Regions from separate parts of the Nakamurella deserti genome, predicted to be linked through region 2. Evidence: riboswitches for the same ligand, from Rfam matches in the RefSeq annotation. Region 2 holds a riboswitch; each other region holds the start of a gene.

What was found. Region 2 has a riboswitch for S-adenosylmethionine ahead of DB033_RS15875 (aminotransferase class V-fold PLP-dependent enzyme). Riboswitches for the same ligand answer to the same signal wherever they lie in the genome.
Region 1: another riboswitch for S-adenosylmethionine. It lies ahead of DB033_RS17105 (TIGR04028 family ABC transporter substrate-binding protein); the one in region 2 lies ahead of DB033_RS15875 (aminotransferase class V-fold PLP-dependent enzyme).
Region 3: another riboswitch for S-adenosylmethionine. It lies ahead of DB033_RS16390 (amino acid ABC transporter permease); the one in region 2 lies ahead of DB033_RS15875 (aminotransferase class V-fold PLP-dependent enzyme).

The regions. Positions count from the first base shown of each region.
Region 1 covers NZ_QCXS01000003.1:830,318-840,152, reverse strand. Annotated here, with positions in the region: gene DB033_RS17125 (carbohydrate ABC transporter permease) at 1-468, shown strand, start outside; gene DB033_RS17120 (carbohydrate ABC transporter permease) at 468-1,367, shown strand; gene DB033_RS17115 (GNAT family N-acetyltransferase) at 1,408-2,064, shown strand; gene DB033_RS17110 (EamA family transporter) at 2,092-2,973, shown strand; SAM riboswitch class IV at 3,047-3,160, shown strand; gene DB033_RS17105 (TIGR04028 family ABC transporter substrate-binding protein) at 3,550-5,169, shown strand; gene DB033_RS17100 (ABC transporter permease) at 5,286-6,224, shown strand; gene DB033_RS17095 (ABC transporter permease) at 6,226-7,146, shown strand; gene DB033_RS17090 (dipeptide ABC transporter ATP-binding protein) at 7,143-8,822, shown strand; gene DB033_RS17085 (CMD domain protein) at 8,866-9,474, shown strand; gene DB033_RS17080 (alkylhydroperoxidase domain protein) at 9,471-9,835, shown strand, end outside.
Region 2 covers NZ_QCXS01000003.1:566,483-576,317, reverse strand. Annotated here, with positions in the region: gene DB033_RS15880 (MDR family MFS transporter) at 1-1,020, shown strand, start outside; gene DB033_RS15875 (aminotransferase class V-fold PLP-dependent enzyme) at 1,104-2,522, opposite strand; SAM riboswitch class IV at 2,567-2,680, opposite strand; gene DB033_RS15870 (pilus assembly protein TadG-related protein) at 2,837-3,256, shown strand; tRNA gene DB033_RS15865 (tRNA-Glu) at 5,171-5,243, shown strand; tRNA gene DB033_RS15860 (tRNA-Asp) at 5,332-5,405, shown strand; tRNA gene DB033_RS15855 (tRNA-Phe) at 5,453-5,529, shown strand; gene DB033_RS15850 (LacI family DNA-binding transcriptional regulator) at 5,599-6,606, opposite strand; gene DB033_RS15845 (VOC family protein) at 6,819-7,214, opposite strand; gene urtA (urea ABC transporter substrate-binding protein) at 7,617-8,912, shown strand; gene urtB (urea ABC transporter permease subunit UrtB) at 8,995-9,835, shown strand, end outside.
Region 3 covers NZ_QCXS01000003.1:681,639-691,473, reverse strand. Annotated here, with positions in the region: gene cydD (thiol reductant ABC exporter subunit CydD) at 1-1,305, shown strand, start outside; gene cydC (thiol reductant ABC exporter subunit CydC) at 1,302-2,960, shown strand; gene DB033_RS16400 (TioE family transcriptional regulator) at 3,024-3,740, opposite strand; gene DB033_RS16395 (erythromycin esterase family protein) at 3,800-4,984, shown strand; SAM riboswitch class IV at 5,064-5,180, shown strand; gene DB033_RS16390 (amino acid ABC transporter permease) at 5,452-6,507, shown strand; gene DB033_RS16385 (amino acid ABC transporter ATP-binding protein) at 6,504-7,268, shown strand; gene DB033_RS16380 (ABC transporter substrate-binding protein) at 7,339-8,382, shown strand; gene DB033_RS16375 (FAD-dependent oxidoreductase) at 8,454-9,578, shown strand; gene ssuE (NADPH-dependent FMN reductase) at 9,623-9,835, shown strand, end outside.

The DNA of each region.
Region 1 (9,835 bases), 260 kb from region 2:
GCGATGTGCGCGCTGATCACGCTGGCCATCTGGACCACCGCCGGCACCTTCATGCTGATCTTCCTCGCGGCCCTGCAGGACATCCCGGCCGACGTCGAGGAGGCGGCGATGGTCGACGGGGCCAACCGCTGGCAGCGGTTCCGCAACGTGACCCTGCCGGCGCTGAAGCCCACGATGTTCCTGGTCATCACGCTGGGGCTCATCGGCACCTGGCAGGTGTTCGACCAGGTGTACCTGATGAGTCAGGGCAAGCCCTCCAAGACCACCCTGACCCCGGCCTACCTCAGCTTCCAGACCTCGTTCCAGGACGGGAAGTGGGGCCAGGGAACCGCGATCGCGTTCATCCTGTTCGTCATCATCATCGTGATGACGCTGATCCAGCGGTTCGTCATGCGCGACAGGGACTCCAGCCGCAAGCCCTGGTGGCGCCGCCGCCGGGAAGCCGCCCTCACCGGAAGCGACGTCTGATGGCCACCCGCACCTCCGAGCGTCCGTCGAAGGGCGCCGCCGGCCCGATCGAGCTGATTCCGGCGAAGAACAGCCGCGGTCGCTCCACCGCGCTGATCGTCTACCTGGTGCTGATCTTCTTCGCACTGCTGTACATCTTCCCGTTCCTCATCCAGATCGGGACGTCGTTCAAGTCCGACGCCGAGGCCACCGCCAGCCCGCTGAACCCGATCCCGATGGTGTGGCAGCTCGACGCCTACCGGACGCTGGCCGGACAGGACTTCCCGCGCTGGTTCCTCAACTCGGTCATCGTGTCGGTGTGCGTGACCGCCGGCCGGGTGTTCTTCGACTCGCTGGCCGGCTACGCGCTGGCGCGGCTGCACTTCTTCGGCCGTAAGGCCCTCGGCGGGGTCATCGTCAGCGTCATCGCCGTCCCCGGTGTGGTGCTGCTGATCCCGAAGTACCTGGTCCTCGTCGAGCTGCACATGTACAACACCTACGCCGGCATGATCATCCCGCTGATCGCCGACGCCGCAGGGGTTTTTATCATGCGGCAGTTCTTCCTCGGCATCCCCGCCGAGGTGGAGGAGGCGGCGCGCATCGACGGCGCCGGCACCTTCCGGCTGTTCTGGTCGGTGGTGCTGCCGATGGCGCGGCCCGCGGTCATCACCATCACCATCCTGTCGTTCCAGGCGTCGTGGAACGAGCTCGCACACTTCATCGTGTCCCGGCGCGACCCGGCGCTGAACACCCTGACCTCCGGCGTCGCGTCGCTGTCCAGCGGCGCCTACGGCTCCGGCAACCTGTTCCCGCTCAAGATGGCCGCGGCCCTGCTGATGACCATCCCGGTGGCGCTGGTGTTCTTCTCCTTCCAGCGGTACTTCGTCCGGGGGGCGGGCGCCGGCGCGGTCAAGGGATAACGGGTCGCGTCCGGGAGACCCGACCGGACAGACTGCGGGCATGGGTTCCCGGGAACGACTCGTCCGGTACTGGCCGCTGTTCGGGCTCGAGGTGCGAAGCCCCCGGCTGGTGCTCACGCCGGTCCGCGACGAGCACCTCCCGGACCTGATGGACGCCGAGCTCGCCGGCATCCACGATCCGGCCGAGCTGCCGTTCGACGTCCCGTGGTCGACGGCGCCACCGGACGAGCTGGTGCCCGGCTCGCTGCGGCACCTGTGGGGGCGCCGGGCGGCGACCACCGCCCAGCGGTGGGACCTGCAGTTCGCCGTGCTGCTGGACGGGGTGGCCATCGGCCTGCAGGACGTCCGGGCCGACGACTTCGCCGTCGTCCGTTCCGTCACCACCGGCTCCTGGCTGCGGCGCGACCGGCAGGGGAGCGGACTGGGCACCGAGATGCGCGCGGCCATCCTGCTGTTCGCCTTCGACCACCTCGGTGCCCGGCGGGCCGAGTCGGCCGCGTTCGCCGACAACGCACGGTCGCTTCGGGTCTCGGAGAAGCTCGGCTACGTCGGCAACGGCAGCCGGTTCCAGCAGCGCCGCCCGGGCGAGTCGGTGGAGAGCCACCTGCTGCTCGTCACCCCGGACACCCTGGTCCGGCCGGACTGGACGGTGCGGGTGCGCGGGCTCGCGGAGTGCCGCCCGCAGCTGGGGATCTGACCCCGCGCGCGCCACTACTGTCGGGACGTGCCGTCGCCCCGCAACCTGATCGCCGTCACCCCGGCACCGGCGCTGTTCCTGGTCTCCGGGTTCACCCAGTACTACGGCGCCGCGCTGGCCGTCGGCCTGTTCGTGCTGGCGCCGTCGGCGGTCGTGGGGTGGCTGCGGATCGTGGTCAGCGCGATCATCCTGCTGGCCTGGCGGCGCCCCTGGAAGCAGGGCTGGAGCCGCCGGGAGCTGCTCGCCTCGGCCGGGTTCGGAGTGGTGCTCGCCGCGATGAACCTCTGCTTCTACGTCGCCATCGAGCACCTGCCGCTGGGTACCGCGGTGGCCATCGAGTTCCTCGGACCGGTCGCGGTGGCCGCGATCACCGGCACCGGCTGGCGTGACCGGCTCGGGATCGCCCTGGCGCTGGCCGGAGTCGTGCTGCTGGCCGGCGTCAGCCTGGAGGGCGGCTGGACCACCTCGGTGGTGATCGGGCTGGTGGCCATCTTCGGGTCCGGCCTGTTCTGGGCGTTCTACATCATCCTCGGCCGCCGCATCGCCTCCACCCGCGACGGCATCACCTCCCTGAGTGTCGGGATGACCGCCGGCGCGCTGGTGTTCGCGCCGTTCTGCGTCTGGCAGGTCGGCGGCATCGTCTCCCACGGCCCGGCGCTGCTCGCCCTGGTCGGCATCGCGGTGCTCAGCTCGGTGATCCCGTACGCGATCGAACAGGTCGTGCTGCGCAAGGTCACCGCCGCCCGGTTCGCCATCCTGCTGGCGCTGCTCCCGGTGACCGCCGCTGTCACCGGCGCGGTGTTCCTGGCGCAGATCCCGCACGCCGCGGAGATCACCGGCATGGCGCTGGTCTGCGCGGCCATCGTCCTCAGCGCCCGCAAGTCCGGTGGGGAACTCGCCACCGGCTGACCTGCCGCCCCGAGGTTGTGAACGGCACCACACAACTTGTGGATCGTCGGTGAACGGCAGTAACTTCGGTACCGGTCAAGAGTTCCAGCACGCAGCTCCGGCTCGCTGGACAGCAACCCTCCGACGCGGCGGGGTGCTCCGGATGACGACCAGGCGACCGCATCCCGCGGAACCGCAAGCGCGGCCGACACGGCCCAGCACAGAACAGGCCGGATCCATGCACCAGCACCCCGCGCTCCCCGTGCGTGGTCTCTGCGCGTACCGGCGCCGGCACGTCGATCTCGGCCGGACCAGCTCGATGCTGTGTCGGGGTCCTGTTACCGCCTGACCAGGCCGACACCGCCCGCGGTGTCCCCTCCCCGTACCACGACGTCCGGTCCTCCCCGGACGCTCGCTCCCGGCGCCGTCGCACGGTGGCCGCCCGCTCCCCGCATCCCCCGGAACCCGGCACTCGCGCCGTTCCGGCCCAGAAAGGAACCCGTTGTGACGTCCGACGTGTCGAATACTCCCCGCTCGCGGGCACCGCGGCTCGGCCGCCGCCTCGGGGCGTTGGCCGCCGCCGCGGCCGTCGCCCTGGTGGCGGCGTGCGGTGGCTCCGACGGCACGTCGCCGGCCACCACCGCGGCCGGCTCGGCCTCGGCGCCGGGCACCCCGGTCACCGGCGGCACCCTCACCTATCTCGACAGCGCCGCCCACACCAACCTGTATCCGCCGTCCGGCGGCTTCTATCCCAACGGCGGCATCCTCAACCAGATCACCGACAAGCTGACGTACCAGAACCCCGAGACCCTCGAGATCGAGCCGTGGATCGCCGAGTCCTGGACCGTCAACGACGATCTCACCCAGTACACCTTCGTCATCCGGCCCGGCGTCACGTTCTCCGACGGCACCGCGCTGGACGCGCAGGCCGTCGCCGACAACTACGACACCTTCGGCCTGGGCAACCCGGACCTGAAGCAGCCCGTGTCGGAGGTGTTCAACAACTACGACCACAGCGAGGTCCAGGACGCCTCCACGGTGACGTTCTTCTTCAAGAAGCCGTCGCCGGGGTTCCTGCAGGGCACCGCGACGATCGGCGCGGGCCTCGTCTCGGCCGCCACGCTGGCCCGGCCGTACGAGGAGCTCGGTTCCGCGACGAACATCATCGGCTCCGGCCCCTTCACGGTCACCGGTGAGACCCTGGGCAAGCAGATCGACCTGAAGGTCCGCGAGGACTACAACTGGGCGCCGCCGAGCGCCGCCCACCAGGGCCGGGCCTACCTGGACGGCATCACGCTCATCGTGGCCGCCGAGGACAGCGTCCGGATCGGCTCGCTGCTGGCCGGCCAGGCCGACGCCATCCGCCAGGTCGAGGCCTACGACGAGCCGCAGATCACCGGGGCCGGACTCGCACTGCTGCGGGCCTCCACCCGCGGGGTGAACGACAGCATCGCGATCCGGCCGGACAACCCGTTGGTCGCCGACCTGCGCGTCCGGCAGGCGCTGCTCAAGGCCACCGACAGCGCCGAGGTCGTCAGCACGCTGCTCAGCGACAACTACCCGCAGGCCACCTCGGTGCTCGCCAAGGACGCCCCCGGCTACGTCGACCTGGCCGACAAGCTGACCTTCGATCCGGACGGCGCCAAGGCGCTGCTGGACGAGGCCGGCTGGGTCCCGGGAGCCGACGGCATCCGGGTCAAGGACGGGAAGCCGTTGGTGCTGAGCATCTACCACACCTACGTGCAGCCGCAGAACAAGCAGGTGCTGCAGCTGGTCTCGGAGCAGTGGGCCAAGGTCGGCGTGAAGCTCGAGGTGCTGCCCGGTGACGCCGGCAGCGTCGCCGCGGACAACCTCGACCCGGCCAAGACCCCGCTGCTGGTGGCGATGGTCGGCCGCGCCGACCCCGACGTCATCAAGAGCGGCTTCTACCCGAAGAACCGCGACTGGCTGCTGCAGGTCGGCGGCAGCAGCACCCTCGTGCAGAGCTACACCGACACCGAGCTGAACGGGCTGCTCGAGGCCCAGACCGCGGAGGTCGATCCGGCGAAGCGCCTCGAGATCATCGGCGACATCCAGAACCACGTGCTCGACCAGGCGCTGCTGATCCCGATCTTCGAGGAGCCGCAGATCTTCGCCGCCGGCACCTACGTCAACGGCCTGGAGTTCGAGGCCGTCGGCCGGCCCAGCTTCTACGACACCTGGCTCTCCGAGCGCTGACACCTGGCTCTCCGAGCGCTGACACCTGGCTCTCCGAGCGCTGATCCACCGTCCCGGGGCCGGCCCGCCCGGCCCCGGGACACCGCACCACACCGCTGACACCGTTGAGGATCCTCATGACGCGCTATCTGCTCGGACGGGCCGGTCAGGCCCTGCTCGTGCTGTGGGCGACCTTCACCGCGGCCTTCGTGCTGCTGCAGGCCCTCCCCGGTGACGCCCTGCTGATCAAGTTCCAGAACCCGGAACTGGGGCTCAGCCCGGAGCAGATCGCCGACATCCGGGTCTCCTACGGCGCCGACACCTCGCTGGTCACCCAATACCTGCACGCGCTGGGCAACTTCGTCACGCTCGACTGGGGCTACTCCATCCAGGCCGACGTGCCGGTGTCGCAGCAGTTGGCGACCAACATCCCGCCCACGTTGCGGCTGGCCGTCCTGGGGCTGGCGCTGGCCGTGGTGCTGGCCGTCGGGATCGCCGTGCTGGCCAACCTGTCGCCGTTCCGCTGGCTGCGGTCGTTGCTGGAATCGCTGCCGGCGCTGTTCATCTCGGTGCCGGTGTTCTGGCTCGGCATCATGCTGATCCAGCTGTTCTCGTTCCGGCTCAAGCTCATCCCGGTCATCAACCCGGGCTTCTGGGAGGGCCTGATCCTGCCGGTGCTGACGCTGGCGGTGCCGATCTCGGCGCCGCTGGCGCAGGTGCTGCTGCGCAGCATCGACGACGTGCGCACCCAGCCGTTCGTCACCGTCGCCCGGGCCCGCGGTGCCGGCGACGCCTGGGTGCTGACCCGGCACATCGGCCGCAACGCCGTGCTGCCCACCCTGACCATCGCCGGCATCCTGCTCGGCGAACTCATCGGCGGGGCGGCCATCACCGAGATCGTCTTCGGGCTCAACGGCATCGGCCAGATGACCGAGAGCGCGGTCCGCAGCCAGGACGCCCCGGTGCTGCAGGCCGTGGTGATGCTGTCCGCGGTGGTGTTCGTGCTGGTCAACCTGGTCGTCGACCTGCTGTACCCGGTGCTCGACCCGCGGCTGAAGTCGAAAGTGAGTGTCTGACATGGCCTTTCTGACCTCCGGCCCGGGCGGCGCCGGCGCACCGCTGGTGCTGGACTCCGACGCCGCACCGGTGACCCCGACCGCACCGGCCCCGCGGCGCCGGCGCGGTGCCCGCCTGGCCGACTGGCGCCGTTGGAGTCCCACGCTGGTCCTGGCCTGGCTCGTCGTCCTCGTCGTGCTGCTGTGGACCGTCGCGCCGGGCTGGTTCACCGACTTCAGCGCCACCTCCGGGGTGGCCCGGGAGAAGCTGCAGGCCCCGGGCGGCGCCCACCTGCTCGGCACCGACCAGCTCGGCCGGGACCTGTTCGCGCGCCTGGTGTACGGCTCCGTCCAGTCGGTCACCGGTGCGCTCGTGGCCGTCGGCGTCGGCCTGGTCGTGGGCACCCTCATCGGGTTGCTCGCCGGGTCGGTCGGCGGCTTCCTCGACGCGCTGCTGATGCGGGTGGTCGACGTGCTGCTGGCCATCCCCAGCCTGCTGCTGTCGCTGAGCATCGTCATCGTGCTGGGTTTCGGCACCGTCAACGCCGCCATCGCCGTCGGTGTCGCCGCCGTCGCCGCGTTCGCGCGGCTGACCCGCTCGGAGGTGCTGCGGGTGCGCCGGACCGACTACGTGGAGGCGGCCTTCGGCAGCGGCGGCACCTTCGGCAGCGTGCTGCGCCGGCACATCCTGCCCAACTCGGTGAGCCCGATCATCGCGCTGGCCGCCGTGCAGTTCGGTTCGGCCATCATGGCCATCTCGACGCTGGGCTTCCTCGGCTACGGCGCCCCGCCGCCCACCCCGGAGTGGGGCCTGCTGATCGCCGAGGGCCGCAACTACCTGGCCACCTCGTGGTGGCTGACCACCGTGCCCGGCGCCGTCGTGGTCGTCGTGGTGCTGGCCACCAACCGGATCAGCCGGTCGATCAACGGGAGCGCACGATGACGGCACCGGGGACACCCGTGCTGCGGTTGACCGACGTGTCGATCTCCTACCGGCACAGCGACTCACGCTGGCACCGGGCCGTGCACGACGTCAGCTGGGAGATCGCCCCCGGCGAGGTCACCGCGCTGGTCGGCGAATCCGGATCCGGGAAGTCGACCACCGCACAGGCGGTCATCGGACTGCTCGCCGACAACGGCCGGCTCGACGGCGGCCGGATCGAACTCCAGGGCACCGACATCGCCGGCTGGTCGCAGCGGCGACTGCGCGGCGTCCGCGGCGCCAAGGTCGGGCTCATCCCGCAGGATCCCGGCAGCTCACTCAACCCGGTGCGCACCATCGGCGCGCAGGTCGGCGAGGCCTTCCAGCTGCACGGCCGGATGCCGACGAAGCAGCGCACGGAACGGGTGCTGGAACTGCTGGCCCGCGTGGGGCTCTCCGATCCCCGGCTGCGCTACGGGCAGTACCCGCACGAACTCTCCGGCGGGATGCGGCAGCGGGTGCTCATCGCCGCCGCCATCGCCCTCCGGCCGCAGCTGATCATCGCCGACGAGGCCACCAGCGCCCTCGACGTCACCGTCCAACGACGAGTGCTGGACCTGCTGGACGACCTGCGCCGCGAGGACGGCACCGCCGTCCTGCTGGTCACCCACGATCTCGGGGTGGCCGCCGACCGCTCGGACCGGATCGTGGTGATGCGGCACGGCCGCGTGCAGGAGCAGGGCCGCACCGCCGACGTCCTCGCCCACCCCGAGAGTGGGTACACCGCACGGTTGCTCGCCGACGCGCCATCGCTGCACCTGCGGCAGGCCGTCAGCGTGTCGACCGCCGCCGCGGCGACCCCGGTGTCGGTACCGCCGGCCGACCGGCCCATCGCCGCCGAGGTGCGGCACCTGGTGCAGGACTTCGAGGTCGGCCGGGGACGGACCTTCCGGGCCGTGGACGACCTGAGCTTCGCCGTCCCGCGCGGGACCACGCACGCGATCGTGGGGGAGTCGGGGTCGGGCAAGACCACCACCGTGCGGGCGCTGGTCGGCTTCCGCAAGCCCACGTCGGGTGACATCCTCGTCGGCGGCACCGACGTCGGCGCTCTGGACCGGGCCGCGCTGCGGCGGTTCCGTCGCACCCTGCAGCTGGTCTCGCAGAACCCGTTCGCCTCGCTGGATCCCCGTCGCAGCATCGGCTGGATCGTCGGCGAGCCGCTGCTGAACTTCCCCGAGGTGCTCGGCGCGGACGGCGCCGGTACCGGCCGCGGCGCCGCGGCGGCCCGCAGCCGTCGCGTCGCCGCCCTGCTCGACCGGGTCGGGCTCCCCGCCGACGTCACCGACCGCACCCCGCGCGAGCTCTCGGGCGGGCAACGGCAGCGGGTCGCCATCGCCCGCGCACTCGTCCTGGAGCCCGACGTCGTCGTCCTGGACGAGCCCGTCTCCGCGCTCGATGTCACCGTGCAGGCGCAGATCCTGCGCCTGCTCGGCGATCTCCAGCGCGATCTGGGCCTGACCTACGTCTTCGTCTCCCACGACCTCGCCGTGGTGTCCACCATCGCCGACACCGTCACCGTGATGAGTGGCGGGCGGCAGGTCGAGAGCGGTGCGGTCACCGAGGTCTTCACCGACCCGCAGCACGACTACACCCGCGAGCTCATCCGGGCGATCCCCGGCGGCGGCCGCACCGCCTGAACCGGGCATGCGCCCACCCGCCACCCGACCAGAGAAGGAACCCGTGACCACCTCCTCCGACGACGTCATCGACACGTTGGCCGGCATCACCGCCGGCAGCCCCCTGGACGGCGTCCGCCGCGCCCGGCCGGACACCCGCTCGCACGCGCAGGCCGGCTACGACGAGCTGTTCACCGCCGCACCGGCCGGTCCGAGCGCGGCCGAACGGCAGGCGGTCGCGGCGTTCGTGGCCGTGCTGCACGCCGTCGACCCGGACAGCGACCCCGCCGCCGCGCACTACCGGACGCTGCTGGCCGCCACCGACGCCACCCTGGCCCACCGCATCGACCGGCTGGCCCGGGCCGCCCGCACGACCGGCCCGTACGGCGCCTACCCGGCCTCCACCGTGCTGGCGGCCGAGAACACCGACGGGCTCCGCTTCACCGTTCCCGGCGACGACCGGCCGCTGCTCGGCGAGCGCCTCGCCGCCGCGCTCGACCAGGCCCACCTGCTGGTGTTCCGCCCCCGGGAGGCCGGTGCCGACGACCTCGCCGCGCTGCAGCGGGCGGGTTGGGCGCCGACCGAGATCGTCACCGTCACCCAGCTGGTGGGCTTCCTGGCCTTCCAGCTGCGGCTCGTCACCGGACTGCGCACCCTGAAGGAACTGGTATGACCGAGACCCTGCCCTCCGCCGGAACCGTCGAGACCGCCGCCGCCCCGCGCCCGGAGCGGTTCACCCGCGCCGAGCTGGGCTGGGAGCCCTGGCTGGAGCCGCTGGCCGCCGACGACCTGACCGACGCGCACTGGCACGGCCTGGTCGAGCGGTCGCGGGTCAACAGCGACTACTTCCGGCTGCTGGTCCGCGACCCCGGCATCCTGCACGCCCGGACGAAGGCCGACTTCGACATCTTCCACAACCGGGCCGGCGGACTGCCGCGCGCCGAGCGGGAGCTCGCCGCGGCCGCCACCTCCCGGGTGAACGGCTGCATCTTCTGCGCGTCGGTGCACGCCCGGTTCGCCGCGCACTACGCGAA
Region 2 (9,835 bases):
GTGCTCGGCATCGTCGGCTTCGTGCTCATCGAGCGCCGCATGGGTGACGACGCGCTGATCCCGATGCGGCTGTTCGCCAACCGCCAGTTCTCGCAGGGGCTGGTCGTCAACGTGCTGATCGGCCTCGCGATGTTCGGAGCCCTGGCCACCCTGCCGCTGTACCTGCAGCTGGTGAAGGGGGCCACGCCGACCCAGTCCGGTCTGTGGCTGCTGCCGATGATGGTCGGCCTGATGGGCGGCTCCATCAGCTCCGGCATCATCACCGGCAAGACCGGCCGCTACAAGATCTTCCCCGTCGTCGGCACCGCGCTGCTGATCGTCGCGTTCGCGATGATGCTCGCGCTGATCAAGGTCGACACCCCGTACCTGGTCCTCGCCGGCACCTTCCTCGTCCTCGGCGCCGGGCTGGGCCTGAACATGCAGACGATGATGATGGCCGTCCAGAACACGGTGAAGGCCCGCGACATCGGTGTGGCCACGTCCTCAGCGACGTTCTTCCGGGCCACCGGCGGCACCATCGGCACCGCGGTGTTCCTGTCGCTGCTGTTCAACGGGCTGCCCACGAACGTCAACACCCAGGTGCAGGCGGTCGCCGGGACACCGGGGTTCCAGCAGGCGCTGGCGTCGTCGGGCAGTTCCATGCAGCAGTACGGCGCGCAGCTCGCGGGCCTCAGTGAGGATTCCGCGTTCATCAACACGCTGCCTGCGACCTTGGCTCAGCCCGTGAAGCAGGGCTTCGTGGACTCCACCCACGTCGTCTACATCCTCGCCGGCATCGTCGCGGTGCTCGCCTTCCTGCTGGTCCTCCTGCTCAAGGAGGTCCCGCTGCGCACCAAGTCCGCGCTGCAGGAGATCCAGGAGGAGGACGCCGCTGCGGCGGCGGCTGCGGGCAACGTCGGTCTCAACGACGCCGCCGGTGCCGAGCGCGAGCGGCAGCAGGACGACGATCTCGTCACGGCGGGTTCGGCTCCCACCGTTGAGGTCACCAAGCCGAGCGGCGGTCGGCACCGTCGCGACTGACGCGCTGGACCGTCCCTGAGACGGTCCTTAGACACGAGTGGCCCCCGACCTTTTGGTCGGGGGCCACCGTCGTGTTCGAGGTCTTACTGCCAGGCCACGATCTTCGGCAGGGTGCGCTGGTCGCGGAGCGGCTGCGGACGACCGTTGACGGTGACGTAGCGCAGTCCCGGGCCCTCGGTGGCGAGTGTGGTGACCGCGGCGATGAGCCGGTCGACGTGCTCGGTGGTGGTGCCGAGACCGACGGAGGCGCGGACAGCATGCCCGGTGCCGTCGACGGAGTCGCAGCCTGCCGCGCCGAGCAGGCGGCGGACGAGCGGCTGGGCGCAGAACGCGCCGTCGCGGACGCCGATGCCGTACTCGGCCGACAGTGCGCTGGCCACGACCGGAGACGACAGCGAGCTCAGGGTGAAGGTGGCGACACCGATGACGCTGGCCCCGCCGGTGAAGAGCGAGTGCACGGTGACGCCGGGGATGTCGGACAGCCCGCGGATCAACCGGGCGGTGAGGTCGCGTTCGGCGGTGACCAGCGCGTCGCGATCCGTGGTGAGCAGCGCATGGCAGGCGGTGGCCAGCGCCACGACGCCCGGGATGTTGGGGGTGCCGGCCTCGTGCCGGTCGGGGAGGGGCTTCCAGACGGTGCGGTCGTCCTCCACCGTGGAGGTGGCGCCGCCGCCGACGAGGTAGGGGGGAGCCTCGGCGAGCCAGTCGGCGCGGCCGATCAGCGCGCCCGCCCCGTAGGGGGCGTACACCTTGTGCCCGGAGATCGCGACGTAGTCCACCCACAGGTCGGTAATGGAGAAGGGCCGGTGCGGCGCGAGCTGGGCGGCGTCGAGGGCGATGCGGGCGCCGTGGGCGTGGGCGACGGCGGCGAGCCGGGCGATCGGCCAGATCTCGCCGGTCACGTTGCTCGCCCCGGTGACCACGACCAGCACCGGCCCGTTGCGGCGGGCGTCGCGGCAGGCGTCCCCGACGGCGCGGACGGCGGCCTGCGGGGTCGCCGGGGCGGGCAGGCGGACGACGGTGTGCTTCTCCCATGGGAGCAGCGTCGCGTGGTGCTCGGTTTCGAAGACGATGACAGTGGTGTCGTCGGGGAGGCAGTGCGACAGCAGGTTGAACGCGTCCGTGGTGTTGCGGGTGAACAGGACCGCGTCGTCGGAACGTCCGCCGACGAAGGCGCGGATGGGTTCGCGGGCGCCTTCGTACAGCGCGGTGCACAGCTGGGAGTCGAATCCGGCGCCGCGGTGCACGGAGGCGTACTGCTCGAGGACCGCGTCGACCGCGTCCTTGACGACCTGCAGCGAGGGGGCGGACGCGGCGTGATCGAGATTGGCGTACTCGACGTGGGAGCCGTCGGCCAGGGGTACCCGGTGACCGGCGCCGACGATCTCCAGGCCCGGTGCGTGGGCGCCGGTGATGGGCGTCGCGGCGTCGACGCTGGGCAGGGAGGCCTCGACGGGACCGGTGGCGGTGAGGAAGTGCAGGTCCTCGAGGGTGAGCGTCATGGCTGGTCTCCTTGCGGTCGAAGGACCGCCGGGGACGAGCCGGAGATCCGCGCTTGCCGCCGGCGACAACCGGACGGCCAGGTCTTCACCTGGGGCACCCCACCGCGGAGGAGGGTTGCCGGCTAGCAAACCAGGGTTTGTCGCTAGCACTCATGACCTACGCGACGACGTTAACACGGGTCCGGGCCGAGCTCGAAGCGGGTGTAACCGGGACCACAGCGGTGGGCTCAGTTGTCCACAACTTCGGCGAACGGGTGATGCTGCCCGGTGAACGTCTCTACGCTGGACCGGTCGCGGACGAAGCGGGGTGGAGCATGCGGCCGAACGGGTTGCGGCATGCCGGCGGCGGCGAGGACGACCGGGGGTCGATCACCCCGCTGTTGCTCGGCCTGACGCTGTGCCTGTTGCTCCTGGTGGCCGGGGTGACGGCGGCCGGGTCCGCGTTCCTGGGGCGCAGTCGGTTGCAGAACCAGTGCGACGGGGCGGCGCTGGCGGCCAGTGACGCGGCCGATGTGCCTGGACGGCCCCGACAGATGGCGCTCGCCAACGACGCCGCCATCGCCTACCTCGCGGTGCGCCCGGGTCGGGTCGGCGTGCGCGTCGTGGTCGGGGCCGACACGGTGACCGCCACGTGCTGGACCGACACCCCCATCACCTTCGGCGACATGTTCTTCACGCCCACCCTGCGTCAGGACGTGGAGTCGAGCAGCCGGCTGCGGTACGACCAGGCCTGATCACGCGTGATCGGGTCCGGTCAGTTGGGGCCGGCGACCAGCTCGCTGCGCCATTCGCCGACCGACACCGGGGTGGTGGAGCTCTGCGGCGGGGCGTCGAGCGCGCCGCCCACACCCACGTTCGATGTCCAGGTGACGGTCCAATTCGCGGTTGCCGTGACCGGCCAGGTTGCTGTGCCCCCGGTTCGTTCCGGCAGGGAGCGCCAACGGTAGGCATAGACGCACGCGTCCGAAGCAGCCGGCTTAGAAATGTTCGCGTTGGCGGTCGGGCCAGGATCGCGCCCCGGGCCGTCGCATGTGATGGTCGCCGGTGGCCCCTTAGGCGCCTTTGGGTTGGCGGGTTCACCCATGGACCACGTCACCGAACTCAGCGTGGCTGTGAGTGTCACAGTCACCGCTCCAGCCGTAGCCTGTGCAATCAGTGGACCTGGATTGTCAACCCACAGGTAGAGCCAGCGATTCACGGCTATTTGCGTGTCGGGTCCAAAGTGAAGGACCGGCGGGACGAATCGAATAGCTGCCTGTGCGCTTAGCGCAAGCGCCTCAGGGCTGACGGCGGTAGGTGTGGTCCCATTCCCAACGAAATAGGGCTGAGAGTTAGTAAATGGCACGGCTGCCGAGTTCGTCGGACAAATGTCGTAGGCAATAAATCCGTCTGCTGGCGTGTGTCCCGCCCAGAGCGGTGAGTCGGCGGCTGGCTGGGTAGGCATAGGTTGTTGCTTGCATAGGCTCTCCATTGAAGACTTGACGGCAGTGGCTCCTGTCGTAACCACCGCAATCAGCGTTTTCTTTACTACTGAATCAGTCGCGCCGACGATGCATACTTGATCGCCACAACCGGCCGTCGGGGCTGACGATCTTGAAACCGAGGGCTGGTCTGGGTCGGCGTACGCAGGAGCTAATACAACGAGGCTCTCGAGCGCCATCAATAGTGCTGCGCCGGCAATCCTCATCGCTAGCATTGGACACTGAAGTCGTTAACCACGGAGGTTACCAGCCATCGGTTGTCGATTTGGCTGACTGACACCGTTGCCGGATGGCGACGGTAGAAGCCGGGTGCATCGGGCGCAATGAGCGAATTTCCATTCGCATCGACGAAGATGGAAGCAGTGTTATCGACACAGTCGCTGAGTTCGACTGTTCCAGTTCCTACTTCCGTAACTCGAGGGTCGATGATCGTGCGGCCTTCTCCGCTGCCCTGTTGGAACGCGGGGTCCCTGACAAACTTTACAAGATTAGACGCCACTGGGTCTGCTGCGTATTCGTATATCTCTGAAGCCCAATCCCTCCGAGGGTCGGTGAAGGTGAGGTCCGAGACGCGGCGGTATCCGACATAAGCGTCGAGCGCTGCCTGTGCTTCACGGACCTGGTCTGGGCTGAGGTCCAAATTCGACCATGGCATCTTCGTGGGCTCTGAACTTGTCGACTCGGGGGTCTGGGGCGTTGTTTCAGACCGGGATCCGCCATCGGTCGGCTGCGCTGCGGTTCCGGACCCCAAACTGGACGAGGCATCAGTGGCGGTGGAGAGCGCCTCGCTCCGACTCGCCGAGCTGTCCACCGGCGCCAGCGTGGTTCCCGGGTTGGCCTGCCCGGCGCTGCAGGCAGCGATCCCGGTCACACTCAACCCCGCGGTGATCAGCGCCAGCAGCGCACGTCGCGTGTCGGTCGTTCGTCGCCCCACCAGAACCCCTGTCCACGTTCGCCGACGTGGGCCCCGCCTGGCGCGACCCGATCGGAGTAGCGTACCGACCACGGTGGCGATGGGGAGTAACGATCTGATCCTTGTGGACAGGTCGAGTGCGGCGCGACTGCCCCGTCGGAGCAGGGCGCCGTGGCGGATTTGGGAGCGCCGCACCTCGTCCCCTATAGTTGACTCGCTCCCAACGGATGGCCGTTGGAGGCGGAGTTCCTCCAGCCCCCATCGTCTAGTGGCCTAGGACGTCGCCCTTTCACGGCGGTAACACGGGTTCGAATCCCGTTGGGGGTACGCAGCGCAGAGGTCACGAGCACCTCCACGAGGCAGTAAAGTAGTCCCAGCGTCACGCAGTTCAGCACCAAGGTCTCAGCAACACCGAGGCCCCGTAGCGCAGTTGGTTAGCGCGCCGCCCTGTCACGGCGGAGGTCGCGGGTTCAAGTCCCGTCGGGGTCGCCGAACGTGGGCCGGGTTCAGTCACATGAGCCCGGCCCTACGTTTGAGGCCAGGTAGCTCAGTTGGTACGAGCGTCCGCCTGAAAAGTGGAAGGTCCGCGGTTCGACCCCGCGCCTGGCCACCACCAGCCCTTCGCAGCCGTCAGGCCAGCGGGGGGCTGACTGGTTTTCCGGGCCATCCGCCCACTCTCCGCTCAGCGCGGCGGGCCTACCGACTCCCGCGACACCAGCGGCATCTCGATGCGGTGCACAACCGGCGACCCGGCCGGCGCCATCAGCAGCTCCGTCGCTCGTCGCCCCATCTCCAGGTGCGGCAGCGCCACGCTGGTCAGTCCGGGGCGCACCCAGCCGGCCAGGTCCGAGTCGTCGAACGAGATCACCGACACGTCACCGGGCACCGACAGCCCCGCGTCGGCCAGTGCCTGGTAGACACCGAGCGCCACCCGGTCGTTCAGGCACACGATTGCGGTCGGCCGATGCCCGGCGGCGAGCATCCGAGACATCGCGGCGAACGTCGGCTCGGGCCACCACGTCGTCGCCACCTCGCCCGCCAGTCCGGCGCCGGCGTCGGCGAGGGCGGCCTCGATGCCGCGTCGCCGGTCCCGACCGGCCACCACATGGTCCAGGGTCTCGCCGACCAGCACGATGCCGTCGCGGTGTCCCGCGTCGAGCAGGGTGGTCGCGGCCAGTCGGCCGCCGCCCTCCTCGTCCGGGACCACGGCGGTCACGTCGTCCCCCCGGGCCAGGCAGTTGAGGAGCACCAGCCGCTGCGACTCGAACAACGCCGACACCTCGACCACCCGCGTCGACGACGACGCGTAGAGGAATCCGCCGACGCCGCGGTCCAGCATGCTGCGGACCAGCTGTTCCTCGACCGCCGGGTCGCCCTCGCTCTCGCCGACGAACAGCAGGTGATCGTGCAGCAGCGCGGTCGTCATGCTGCTGCGGATCAGATGACCGGCGAACGGCTCGGTGGCCACCACGTCGGAGATCAGCCCGATCGTCTGCGACAGGTTCGTCCGGAGACTGCGCGCCAGCAGATTGGGCCGGTAGTCCAGCTCCCGTGCGGCCTGCAACACCCGCTGCTCCGCCGCGCTGGAGATCCGCATGTCGCGACGACCGGTCATCACGAACGACGCCGTCGTCCTGGACACACCCGCCCGGGCGGCGACGTCCATCAGCGTGACGCGCTGACGGACCACGGGGCTCCTCGCAGAACATCGGGTGGACACGGGCGGCGGGCGTACCGGTGGCGCCGTCGTTGCCGCCCCCTCAGGGCACGGTGATCCTTTCATCCGTCCCGGGGGCGGCAAAGCGGTCGAGTCGCCGCTGATGGCCGGGAGCCCTCATTCCGTCGGCTAACCCGGGTTACCGGGACGCATTATGGGGCAGGTCACATCACCCACCCGAGCGATCAGCCCCGCGGTGACAGCACGCAGAACTCGTTGCCCTCCGGGTCGGCGAGCACGACGAACGAGGCGTCGTCCGGTTGACCCACGTCTACGTGACTGGCGCCGAGTCGTACCAGCCGCTCCACCTCGGCGCGTTGATCGTCCACCGGACCGGGGGCGAGGTCGAGGTGCAGCCGGTTCTTCCGCTGCTTGTCCTCCGGCACCGGGACGAACACGAGGCCCGGCCCGCGCTGCTCCAGCGGAAGGGTCCGGGTCGGGTCGAAGGCGTGCCGCGGCACCAGGACGATCTCGTCGTCGGATTCGTAGGCGATGCGCCAGTCCAGCACCCCGGCCCACCAGCGGGCGAGGGCGGCCGCGTCCTGGCAGTCGATCACCGTCGTGTACCAGCGAACGGGCATCGGGTCACCTCCGTCGATGCGGCGAAGTGTAGGCCGGGAGCACGCCGCGCGCAGCGCTCACGCCGGCCGACACCCGCGGTGGCTGGGTCAAGCCGCTGTCCGGGTGAGCCGAGGTCGTGACGACTTCTGGCGGCAACAATGGGCCCGCCCCGGCAATCTGGCAGCAATGCGGCGGCCACCCTGCGTGAAACACCTCGCCCATACGTTGCTCTCGGATCGAGCGGGAAGACGTGCCGGACAGAAGCATTCTGCGGCCGGGGATCTCGCGTGCGGTTCGAACCACCGGAAAGCCTGTCGGCGGATCGGCGCTCCTGACCGGCGTGCCTCCCACGGTACCCACCGTTGCGCCGCGCCGGCCGTTGTTCCGCGAAGAACACCCATCGAACTGCGAAAGGCGTTGCCGTGAAACACACCCGACGAAACATCACGAGCGCGGGACTGCTCGGACTGACCGCGGTCCTGGTGCTGACCGCCTGCGGCAGCAAGATCACCCCGCAGGCCGGCGGCTCGACGACGACCAGCTCGTCCGCCGGATCGGCCACTCCGGCCGCCGCGGGCGCCTCCTGCGTCGACACCTCGGGCGACTCCGTGAAGATCGGGTTCCTCAACTCGCTCTCCGGCACGATGGCGATCAGCGAGAAGACCGTCCAGGAGTCGCTGATGATGGCCGCCGACGAGATCAACGCCGCGGGCGGCGTCCTCGGCAAGCAGCTCGAGGTGGTCGCCGAGGACGGCGCCTCCGAACCCGCCACCTTCGCCGAGAAGGCGACCAAGCTCATCCAGAGCGATTGCGTCGCTGCGGTTTTCGGGGGCTGGACCTCCTCCTCTCGCAAGGCCATGCTGCCTGTCTTCGAGAGCAACGACGCCCTGCTCTACTACCCCGTCCAGTACGAGGGTCTGGAGTCGAGCAAGAACATCTTCTACACCGGCGCCACCACCAACCAGCAGATCCTGCCCGCCCTGGACTACCTCAAGGAGCAGGGCGTCACCAGCCTGTTCCTCGTCGGCAGCGACTACGTCTTCCCGCAGACCGCCAACAAGGAGATCAAGGCCTGGGCCGCGGCGAACGGTATGGAGATCAAGGGTGAGGAGTACGTGCCGCTGGCCTCGGGCGCCGACTTCTCCACGATCATCACCAAGGTCAAGGACTCCGGTGCCGGCGCGGTGTTCAACACCCTCAACGGCGACGCCAACGTCTCCTTCTTCAAGGAGTACCGCAACGTCGGGCTCGCCGCCGACACCATGCCGGTCGTCTCGGTGTCCATCGCCGAGGAGGAGGTCTCCGGCGTCGGCGTCGAGAACCTCGTCGGTCAGCTGACCGCGTGGAACTACTACCAGACGCTGGACACGCCAGCCAACAAGAAGTTCGTCGAGGACTTCAAGGCCAAGTACGGGGACGACCGCGTGACGTCGGACCCGATGGAAGCCGCCTACACGTCTATGTACCTGTGGAAGAACACCGTCGAGAAGGGCAAGTCCTTCGCCGTCGCCGACATCCAGGCCAACGCCGGCGGAGTCAGCTTCGAGGCGCCGGAGGGGACCGTCACCATCAACGGCGACAACCACCACATCGCCAAGACCGCGCTGATCGGCAAGGTCGCCGAGGACGGGCTCATCTACACCGAGTGGACCTCGCCGGCGCCCATCGAGCCGGATCCGTACCTGACCACCTACCCCTGGGCCGCCGGCCTGAGCTGACGACCCCGGCGGCGGGGCCCACCGCCCCGCCGCCGGGTCCACCACGGCACCGCAGTCACCCACCCCGACCCTCGGAGTCCCGATGGATGTAGTGGTTTCGCAGGTCTTCACCGGCCTGAGCATCGGATCGATCCTGCTGCTCGCGGCGATCGGTCTGGCCCTGACCTTCGGTCAGATGGGCGTCATCAACATGGCGCACGGCGAGTTCATCATGGCCGGCGGCTACACCGCCTTCGTCGTGCAGGGACTGTTCGACAACGCGGGCGTCGGCCTGCTGCTCTCCATCCCGGTGGCGTTCCTGGTCGGCGGGTTGCTGGGCGTCGTGCTCGAGATGACGCTGCTGCGACGGATGTACCACCGCCCGTTGGACACCCTGCTGGTGACCTACGGTGTGTCGCTCATCCTGCAGCAGCTGGCCAAGAACATCTTCGGCACCCAGGGCAAGTCGGTACGGACGCCGACCTGGCTGCAGGGTCCGCTGGAGCTGTTCGGCTTCGACTTCCCCAAGACCCGGGTCTTCGTGCTGGTGCTCGCCGTCGTCACCGTCGTCGGCCTGTCCGTCGCGCTGAAGACCACGTCGCTGGGACGCCGCATCCGCGCCACCGTGCAGAACCGCCAGCTCGCCGAGTGCTCCGGCATCTCCAGCCGCGCCACCGACCGGCTGACGTTCTTCCTCGGCTCCGGGCTGGCCGGTATCGCCGGCGTCGCCCTCACCCAGCTGTCGCCGGTGAACTCCTCGGTCGGGCAGTCCTACATCATCAACGCCTTCCTGATCGTCGTGGTGGGAGGCATCGGGCAGATCAAGGGTGCGGTCATCGCCGCGTTCGTCCTCGGCATCGGCCAGGCGGCGCTGGAGAAGATCTACGACGCCTCGCTGGCCCGCATCATCGTCTTCGTCGCCATCGTCGCGTTCCTGCAACTGC
Region 3 (9,835 bases), 120 kb from region 2:
GGGCAGGATCGCGGTTGGCTGACCCGGCAGCACCCCGCCGAGCTCATCCAGCTGGCCACCGCCGGTGTCGGCGGACTGCGCGACTACGCCGCGCGCTACCTCCCGCAGCTCGTGCTGTGCGCGCTCGTGCCGGCCGGCATCGTCGTGTTCCTCGGCTCCACCGACCTGTTGTCGGCCGGGATCGTCGCGGGGACGCTGCCGTTGATCCCGCTGTTCATGGCGCTGGTCGGGCTGCACACCCGCGATCACGCGGCGCGGCAGTGGACGGCGCTCCAGGTGCTCGGCGGTCACTTCCTCGATCTCGTCGCGGGACTGCCGACGCTGAAGGTGTTCTCGCGCTCCCGTTCGCAGGAGGCGGGCGTCCGCGACGCCGGCGACCGCTACCGGACGACCACCCTGACCACCCTGCGGGTGGCGTTCCTGTCGTCGTTGGTGCTGGAGCTCCTGGCCACCATCTCGGTGGCGCTGGTGGCGGTGACCATCGGGCTGCGGCTGTTGCACGGCTCGCTGGACCTGCGTACCGGGCTGGTCGTGCTGCTCGTCGCCCCCGAGGCGTACGCCGCGCTCCGCGCGGTCGGCACCCACTTCCACGCCTCGACCGACGGGCTGGCCGCCGCCGACCGGTTGTTCCGGGTGCTCGAAGCCCCGCTGCCGCCGCGGGGTTTCCGTCCGGTGCCGGCGGGTGACATCGTGGTTTCAGCGCGGCTGCACGGGATCGCGCTGGACCTGGTGGCGCCCACCGGTGTGGTCACCGTGCTGACCGGCCCCAGCGGCAGCGGCAAGTCGAGTGCGCTGTCACTGATTGCCGGGACGGTGCAACCCGAGGCGGGAACGGTGCTGGCGGGCGGGGTTCCGCTCGCCGAGGTGGACCCGGACGGCTGGCGGTCCACGGTGGCGCAGCTGGTGCAGGCACCGCACCTGCGGGCCGGGACGGTGCGGGCCAACGTCACGGCCCTGCGTCCGGACGCCCCGGTCGCCGCGGTGCACGAGGCGCTGTGGTGCGCCGTCGCCGACGAGGTGGTGGCCGGCCTGCCCGACGGGCTCGACACCGTGCTCTCCGAGGGCGCGCCGGAGCTGTCGCAGGGGCAGCGGATGCGGATCGCGCTCGCCCGTACCCTGCTCGCTGACCGGGCGGTGCTGATGCTGGACGAGCCGTCCGCGGCGCTGGACGCGGACACCGAGGCCGAGCTCGTGCGTCGGCTGCCGACGGCGCTCACCGGCCGGACAGTGATGCTGGCCTCGCACCGGGAGGCGTTGTGGGCGCTGGGTTCCCGGGTGGACATCGGCGGGATGGTGGCGGCGTGATCGCGGTCCTGCGGATGGTGCGGCCGGCCTGGCGGCGGCTCGGGTGGGCGTTGGTGCTGGCGGTGCTGTCCACCGCGGCCGGGGTGGCGTTGCTCGCCGTGTCGGCCTGGCTGATCACCCGGGCCGCGGGGATGCCGCCGGTGCTGACCCTGATGGTGGCCATCGTCGGGGTGCGCGCGTTCGGGATCGGCCGTGCGGTGTTCCGCTACTCCGAGCGGCTGGTGGCGCACGACGCGGCGCTGCGGGCCCTCGTCGAGGTGCGGGTCCGGCTGTACGCCGGATTGGAACGGGTGGCGCCGCAGACGTTCTGGGGGACCGGTGATCTGCTGCGGCGGGTGACCGCCGATGTCGACGCGGTCGGTGACCTGATCCTGCGCGGCTGGTTGCCGCTGGTGTCGGGGACGGTGGTGCTGGCCGGTGCGGTCGGGCTGCTCGCGCTGCTGTCGCCGGCGGCGGCCCTCGCGGTGCTCGCGGCGGCGCTGATCGCCCTGGTCGTTTCTGTGGTCGCGGCCCGCCGCAGCGTGGCGCTGGAGGCCGCGGTCGAAGAGCTGCAGTCGACGCGGACCCGGATCGTCACCGAAACCCTTCAGGCCGCGTCGGATCCCGAGGTGCTGCTCGACGACTGGCGCGACGGCCTCGACCGGACCGATCGCCACGAGGAGCGGCTGGCGGCCGCTCTCGGACGGTGGTCCGGGGCGGCGTCGGCGGCGACGGTGGCGGCGTTCGGGCTGGCGGTGACTGCGTCGTGGTGGCTGGGGGAGCGGGCCGGCGTCGGCGGTGAGGCGCTGGCCGTGGTGGTGTTGCTGCCGTTGGCCCTGACCGACGTGGCGCTGACCCTGCCGGTGGCGCTGACGGCGCTGGTCCGGGGTCGTGCGGCGGCCGGTCGGCTGCTCGAGGTGATCGGGTCCGGCGAGGTGGTCGCGGACGTGCCCGCGGTACGGCCGACGTCCATCGACGTGCGGGGACTGACCGTGCAGTGGCCCGGTCGCGACGAACCGGTGGTGGAGGACGTGGATCTCCGGCTGAGGCCCGGTCGGCGCATCGCCGTGGTGGGGCCCAGTGGCTCGGGCAAGTCGACGTTGCTGGCGGCGCTGCTCGGGTTCGCGCCGGTCACCGGCGGGACGATCGAGGTCGACGGGGCGACGGACGGACACGCGGCGCGCCGGACGGCGATGTCGCTGTGCGACCAGCAGGCGTACCTGTTCGACTCCACAATCGCCGAGAACGTCCGGCTGGCCCGCGCCGACGCCACCGACGCCGAGGTCGCCGCCGCGCTGCACGCGGCCCGGTTGGGCGACTGGATCGCGGGGCTGCCGGCCGGGATGCACACCCGCGTCGGCCATCTCGGCGCGATGATCTCCGGCGGCCAACGGCAGCGGGTGGCGTTCGCCCGGGCGCTGCTGGCCGGACGGCCCTACCTACTGCTCGACGAGCCGACCGCCGGGCTGGACGCCGCGACCGGCCGCCGGCTGATCGACGACATGCTCGCCGCATCGGCGGAGGTCTGCGTCGTGCTGGTCACCCACGACCGCGACCTGCTGGCCGGCTTCGACGAGGTGCTGACGCTCGGGGGCCGTCGGGCGCCACTGACTCCCGCCCGGGAAGCGTGCGGACCTGGTGGCCGGGGGTGGCTCCCGGCTGCGGTGTCACGCTGACTCGGGGCGGATCACTCTCACCGGCGAGAGAAATCCGCCCGAGAAGGCCTGACACGAAACGCCTCAGGCGCCGGGCAGACCGTCGAGGTGGGCGTCCAGCGCGGCGGCGCCGCGCAACATCGCCCGGCCCCGCGCCGCCAGCCGGGCGTTCCAGTCGTCGAGCATCGCGGCGAGCGGCTCGACCCCGCCGGCCGCACGGACCTGGGCGACGACGGGGGCGATCCGGTCCAGCCGGTATCCGCCGCGGCGCAGCTGGTGCGCGAGCTGCGCGTCGCGGACGTCCGCCGGCCCGTAGACCCGGTAGCCCGTCCGTGGGTCCCGGTGGGGCCGGACCACGCCGGCCCGCTCCCACTGGCGCAGCGTCGCGGGTTGCAGGCCGAGCCGCCGCGCGAGGGGGCCGACGAAGGTGTCGCCCGTCGTGGCCGGCGCGGGATCCACGTCGCGCAGCGCGGATTCGACGGCCCGAAGGGTCCGGCGGTCGTCGAGCAGCTGGGCGTGGCTCTCGTCGATGATCCGCAGCGCGAGGTCGACGTCCCCCCGGGTGACCGCCTGCAGGACGGCGGTCGCCGTCCGGTGTCCGTGGCCCGGGACGAGGGCCACGAACGCCCGCAGCGCCCCGGCGTGCACCTCCGTGTAGACGCGGTGACCGTGCGGCGACCGGACCGCCGCAGGCAGGATGCCCGCCGCCTCGTAGTTGCGCACGGTCTGCGCCGACAACCCGTGGGAGCGCCCCAGGTCGACCGGCCGCTGCCGGTCGGTGCTTTGAGGTCTGCCGGTCAACGACCTGCCCGTTCCTGAGCCGAAGTCTCACTCGGGTGTTCAACGATACCGTTGAAGGGATGACCGATCCGCACCTCCCCGTCCATCCGCTGGATGCCGCCGCGGCGCTGACCCTGTTCCCCGCCCCGCCCCGGGTGCTCGCCCTCGGTGAACCCACCCACGGCTCCGAGGTCCTCCTGGAGCTCCGCAACGACCTGTTCCGCGATCTCGTCGCCACCGCCGACTACCGGACCATCGCGCTGGAGACCGACTGTCTCAACGGTCTCCTCGTCGACGACCACGTCACCACCGGAGCCGGCGACCTCGACGACGTGATGGCCCGCGGCTTCAGCCACGGCTGGGGAGCGTCCCCGGCGAACCGCGAACTCGTCAGGTGGTTGCGGGAGGTCAACCGCGACCGACCCGCCGACGACCTGGTCCGTTTCGCCGGCTTCGACGGACCGCTGGAGATGGCGGCCGCGTCGAGTCCCCGGTGCGCCCTCGAACCCTTGCACCGCTTCCTCGCGCACCACCTGGGTGACGATCGGATGCCCTGTCCTGTCGAGCTCCTGGGCGAACTGGTCGGACCGGACGATCGCTGGACGGACCCGGCCGCGATGTACGACCCGGCGCGGTCGATCGGCGGATCCACCGACGTCGCCCGGTTGCGGGTGATCGCCGACGACCTCGTCGCCCTGCTGGAGGCCGAACGACCGGGCCTGCGGTCGACGTCGTCCGGGCGGGAGGTGGAGCGGGCCGAGCTCCGGGCCCGCTCGGCGGTGGGGCTGCTGCGGTATCACGCCGCGATGGCCACTCCGGCCGGCGACCGGCTCCAGCGGCTGTGCGCCCTGCGGGACGCGATGATGGCCGCGGAACTCCTCGCGCTGGCCGCCCGCGGTCCGGTGTTCGTCCACGCCCACAACAGCCATCTGCAGCGCACGGCCAGCACCATGAGCATGGGCGGCCCGCCGTTCTCCTGGTGGGGCGCCGGCGCTGTCGTCGCCTCGCATCTCGGCACCGACTACGGACACCTGGCCGGTGCGGTCGGCACGGTCCGGGCCCACGGTGTGGACGTTCCGGCGCCGGACACGCTCGAGGGGCTGCTGCACGCCGTGCCGACGGGGAGGTTCCTGATCGACGCCCGTTCGTTGTCGGACGCCACGGCCGGTCCGCCGGCCCGGGTGTCGCCGTGGTTCGGCTACGCCCCGCTGGATCCTGCGCAGCTGGACACCGTCGACGGCGTGGTCTTCGCCCGGGACGCCTGAGCGCGGCCGTTCTCGCCCCCATCCGTGACTCCTACCACCTCGGTTGCATTTGACGGCAGCTCGACGTAGCGTCATCCCCGGTCACGAGTTCCAGCGATCAGCTCCGGCTTGCTGGGCAGCAACCCTCCCTCCGCGGTGGGGTGCTCCGGATGAGGACCTGGCGGCACCGCAGCAGCGGTCACCGCAAGCGCGGGCAGCTCGACTGCCCCGAACGGGAGGGCAGGATCGTGGGCGCGTCACCCTGCACCTGCGGCGGCGGTCCGGTGCGCTACCCGCGCTTCCGGCTGCACCTCGACCTCGGACGGCTGAGCTCGTCCCTGTGTCCCGCCATCCGGGTCTGACCGATCCCCCGCGTCCGCTCCCGCGGACGACCCCCGCCGTTCCCCGCACCCGAACGGTGGCGCACCTCCGAGCCAGTCCCGTGCGCACGTCGCACGGCGTCCCCGCACACCATCCGAAGGCATCCCATGACGACCCTGTCGACCCCATCCGGCGTGGCCGCGACTCCCGGCCCGCCATCCGCACCGCCGCGGCCGGAACCGAGACCGGCCCCCCGTGACATCGAGATCCGTTACAGCACCATCGATGTCGACGCCCTGACGGTGGCCCGGCGGTGGCACCCATGGCGCTGGATCGCCACCGCCGCGGTGCTGGTGCTCGGCGCCCAGTTCGTGCACGGCCTGGCCACCAACGAGACCTGGGACTGGCCCACCTTCGGCGAGTACATCGTCAAGGACTCAATCCTGCGGGCGCTCGGGCTCACCCTGGAGCTGACGCTCTACGCGGTGGCCATCGGGTTCGTGGCCGGCATCGGCATCGCCGCGGCCCGGCTCTCCCGGATCCCGCTGCTGAAAGCCGTGTCCTGGGTGTTCGTCTGGGCCTTCCGCAGTATCCCGCTGCCGGTGCAGATCCTGTTCTGGTTCAACATCTCGGTGCTCTACAAGACGCTGAGTCTGGGGATCCCCTTCGGGCCGTCGTTCTTCGATTTCTCGGTGCGCAGCCTGTTCTCGCCGTTCACCGCCGCGGTCATCGCCCTTTCGCTGCACCAGGCCGCCTACGCGGCCGAGATCATCCGGGCCGGCATCATCTCCGTCGATCCCGGCCAGACCGAAGCGGCGGCGTCCCTGGGCATCCCGCGGCGCCGGCAGTTCTTCGCGATCGTCCTGCCGCAGGCGATGCGGGCGATCGTGCCCAACGCCACCAACGAGGTCATCGGGATGGTCAAGTCCACCTCGCTGCTGGCGGCCGTGGCGGTGGCCGACCTGTTCTACCAGGTGCAGGTCATCCTGGGCCGCAACGGCCGGGTCATCGCCCTGCTGATGGTGGCGACGGTCTGGTACATCGCGGTCACCACCGTGTTGACGGTCGCCCAGTTCTACGTCGAGCGGTACTTCGCCCGCGGGTCGTCGCGGCACCTGCCCCCGACGCCGCTGCAGCGACTGCGGACGAAGGTCGGCCATCTGGTGTTCCTGGCCCGGCAGGCGCGACCGGGCCGCGAACGAGACGCGGAGGCGGCGTCATGACCGCGCCGGCGCTGGAGATCAAGGGCGTCCACAAGGCCTTCGGCGCCCACGAGGTGCTCAGGGGCGTCGACCTGACCGTCCGGGCCGGCGAGGTCACGGTCATCCTGGGCCCGTCCGGCTCGGGCAAGTCGACGCTGCTGCGGGTGATCAACCACCTGGAGCCCGCCGAGCGCGGCGTGGTGCTGGTCGACGGTGAGCTGATCGGCTACCGGCTGGACGGCACGACGCTGCACCGGCTGAGCGAGAAGCAGATCCTGAAGCAGCGCTCGGCCATCGGCTTCGTGTTCCAGAACTTCAACCTCTTCGCGCACCGCACGGTCCTGCAGAACGTCATCGAGGCGCCGGTCTCGGCGCAGGGCCGGCCGCGGCGGGAGGTGGAGGCGGAGGCCCGGGAGTTGCTCGCCCAGGTCGGCCTGTCCGACAAGTTGCACGCCTACCCGCGGCAGCTCTCCGGCGGCCAGCAGCAGCGGGTGGCCATCGCCCGGGCCCTGGCGCTGCGGCCCACGGTCATCCTGTTCGACGAGCCGACGTCGGCCTTGGACCCGGAGCTGGTGGGTGACGTGCTCGCCGTCATCAGCGATCTCGCCGCCCGGGGCATCACCCTGGTCGTCGTCACGCACGAGATCGGCTTCGCCCGGCAGGTCGCCGACACCGTCGTCTTCCTCGACGAGGGCGTCATCGTCGAACAGGGCCCGCCCACCGAGGTTCTCGATCACCCGCGCGAGCCACGCACGCTCGCGTTCCTCTCCAGGGTTCTCTGACCTGATCAGCCTCCCCGCGAGCTCCCGCGGGGTCACCCCGGCGGCTGCGGCCGCCCCCGAAAGGAATCCCATGTCTCCCCGCTCCCGACGACCGCTCGCGTGGATCTCGGCCCTGGTGGCCGTCACCCTGGCGACCAGCGCCTGCGGCAGCTCCACCGGGACCGCCGCCGACGGCGACGCCGCGGCCAGCACCGTCGCCGCCGGCGCCATCGCACCCGCCGCCGACGAGTCGTCCGTCCCGCCCGCCGGTGGTGGCGTCAGCTTCGACCTCAGCCCCGAACAGGCGGGCCGGGTCACCGTCGCCGCCGTTCCCGAGATCGCCGCCCTGGTCCCGGCCGAGATCCGCGACAAGGGCACCCTGGTGGTCACCGGCTCGGCCGGCACCGCCCCGCCACTGCGCTTCTACGCCACCGACGACACCACGATCATCGGTAGCGAGGTGGACATCGCGTACCTCCTCGGTGACGTCCTCGGGCTGGATGTCCAGATCCAGGCGGCCGACTGGGCACAGAACTTCGTCAGGGTCGATTCCGGCGAGGTCGACGCCTTCATCTCCAACGTCACCGTCACCGAGGAGCGCAAGGAGAAGTACGACTTCGCCACCTACCGCCTGGACAACCTCGCCTTCGAGGCCCGCGCGGACAGCACCGTCACGATCACGAAACCGGCTGATGTGGCCGGACTCTCGATCGCCGTCGGTTCGGGGACGAACCAGGAGGCGCTGTTGGTGAAGTGGAACGAGGAGAACGTCGCCGCCGGTCTGGAGGCGGCCGACATCCAGTACTACCAGAACGCCACCGACTACTACCTGGCGCTGTCGTCGGGCCGGATCGACCTGTACTTCGGTCCGAGTCCGACCGCGGAGTACCACGCCGCGGTGACCGGCGAGACGAAGGTGGTGGGCCGCTTCTCCGGGGCAGGCGATGCGCTGCAGGGCAAGATCGCCACCCTGACCCTGAAGGGCAACGGTCTGGCCGAGGCACTGCAGGCGGCCATCGACCACACTCTCGCCGACGGCAGCTACCAGCGGGTGCTCGACCGCTGGGCCATCAGCAGCGAGGCCGTCCCGTCGTCGGAGCTCAACCCGCAGGGACTGCCGAAGACGACCGGCTGACCATCCGTTCCGGCCCGCTCCGGCCCCGGACCACCGGGGCCGGAGCATCCCCATCGATCGAGGACCTCCCGATGACCAGCACCCTCCCGTCCACCGGACCCCGCGTCGCCGTCGTCGGCGCCGGCGTCATGGGGTCCGCCGCCGCCTGGGCACTCACCCGGCGCGGCGCCCGGGTGGTGCTGTTCGAGCAGTTCGGACCCCGTCACCGGCGGGGTGCCTCGCACGGCAGCTCGCGGATCTTCCGGCACGGCTACCCGGAGCCGTCCTACGTCGCACTCGCCGCCCGGTCCCTGGACCTCTGGCACGCCCTCGAGCGGGACTCCCGCACCGCGCTGCTCACCCTCACCGCCGCCGTCGACCACGGTGATCCCGCCGCGCTGGACACCCGCGCGGCGGCGCTGTCCGAGGCCGGCCTGGAACACCGCATCCTGTCACCGGCCGAGGCGGCGCAGCGCTGGCCCGGGCTGCGCTTCGACACTGCCGCACTGGTGCACACCGCGGCGGGGCGGCTGCACGCCGACCGTGCGGTGGCCGCGTTCCAGCGGGTGGCGGGCTCCCACGGCGCCGATCTCCGTTTCGACACCCCGGTCGTCGCGGTGGACATCGACGACGACCGCGCCCGCGTCCGCACCGCTGCCGGCAGCGAGCGGTTCGACGCCGTGGTCACCGCCCCCGGCGCCTGGGCGGCCGACCTGCTGGCCGGTCTCGTCCCGCTACCGGCGCTGCGCACCACCCAGGAGCAGCCGGCCCACTTCCGACCGCTCGACCCGGCGCTGCCGTGGCCGTCGTTCGTGCACCATCCCGGTGGCGAGTGGACCGGGGAGGGCATCTACGGACTGGGGTCCGACGACGGCGTCAAGGTCGGCGAGCACGCCACCGGACCCGGGGTTCACCCGGACACCCGTGATTTCGTGCCCGACCCGGCCGGGGTGCAGCGGCTGGTCGAGTACACCCGGCGTTGGCTGCCCGGTGTCGACCCCGCCTCCGCCGAGCCGCTCACGTGTCTGTACACCTGTACGCCCGACCACGATTTCGTGGTCGACCGGCACGGGCCGCTGACCGTCGCCGCCGGGTTCTCCGGACACGGCTTCAAATTCGCCCCGGCCATCGGCGAGATCCTCGCCGACGTCGCCCTGGGCGCCGGCGCCCCGCCCCGCTTCCGGTTCGACCGGCCGCTGCCGGCCGCCGTCGGCTGACCCGTCCCCACCCAGCACACCGACCACCGAACACGAGGAACACCATGGCCCGCATACTCTCGATCTCCGGCAGCCCGCAGACCCCGTCCCGCACCGACGGTGTGCTGGCCTACGTGGGCCGCCGGTTGACCGGCCGCGGCCACGAGGTCGAGGTGCTGTCGCTGCGCGACCTGCCGCCGGGACCGTTGCTGTCGGCGGACCTGTCGGATCCGACGATCGCAGCGGCGGTGGCCCGGGTGGTCGACGCGGACGCGGTG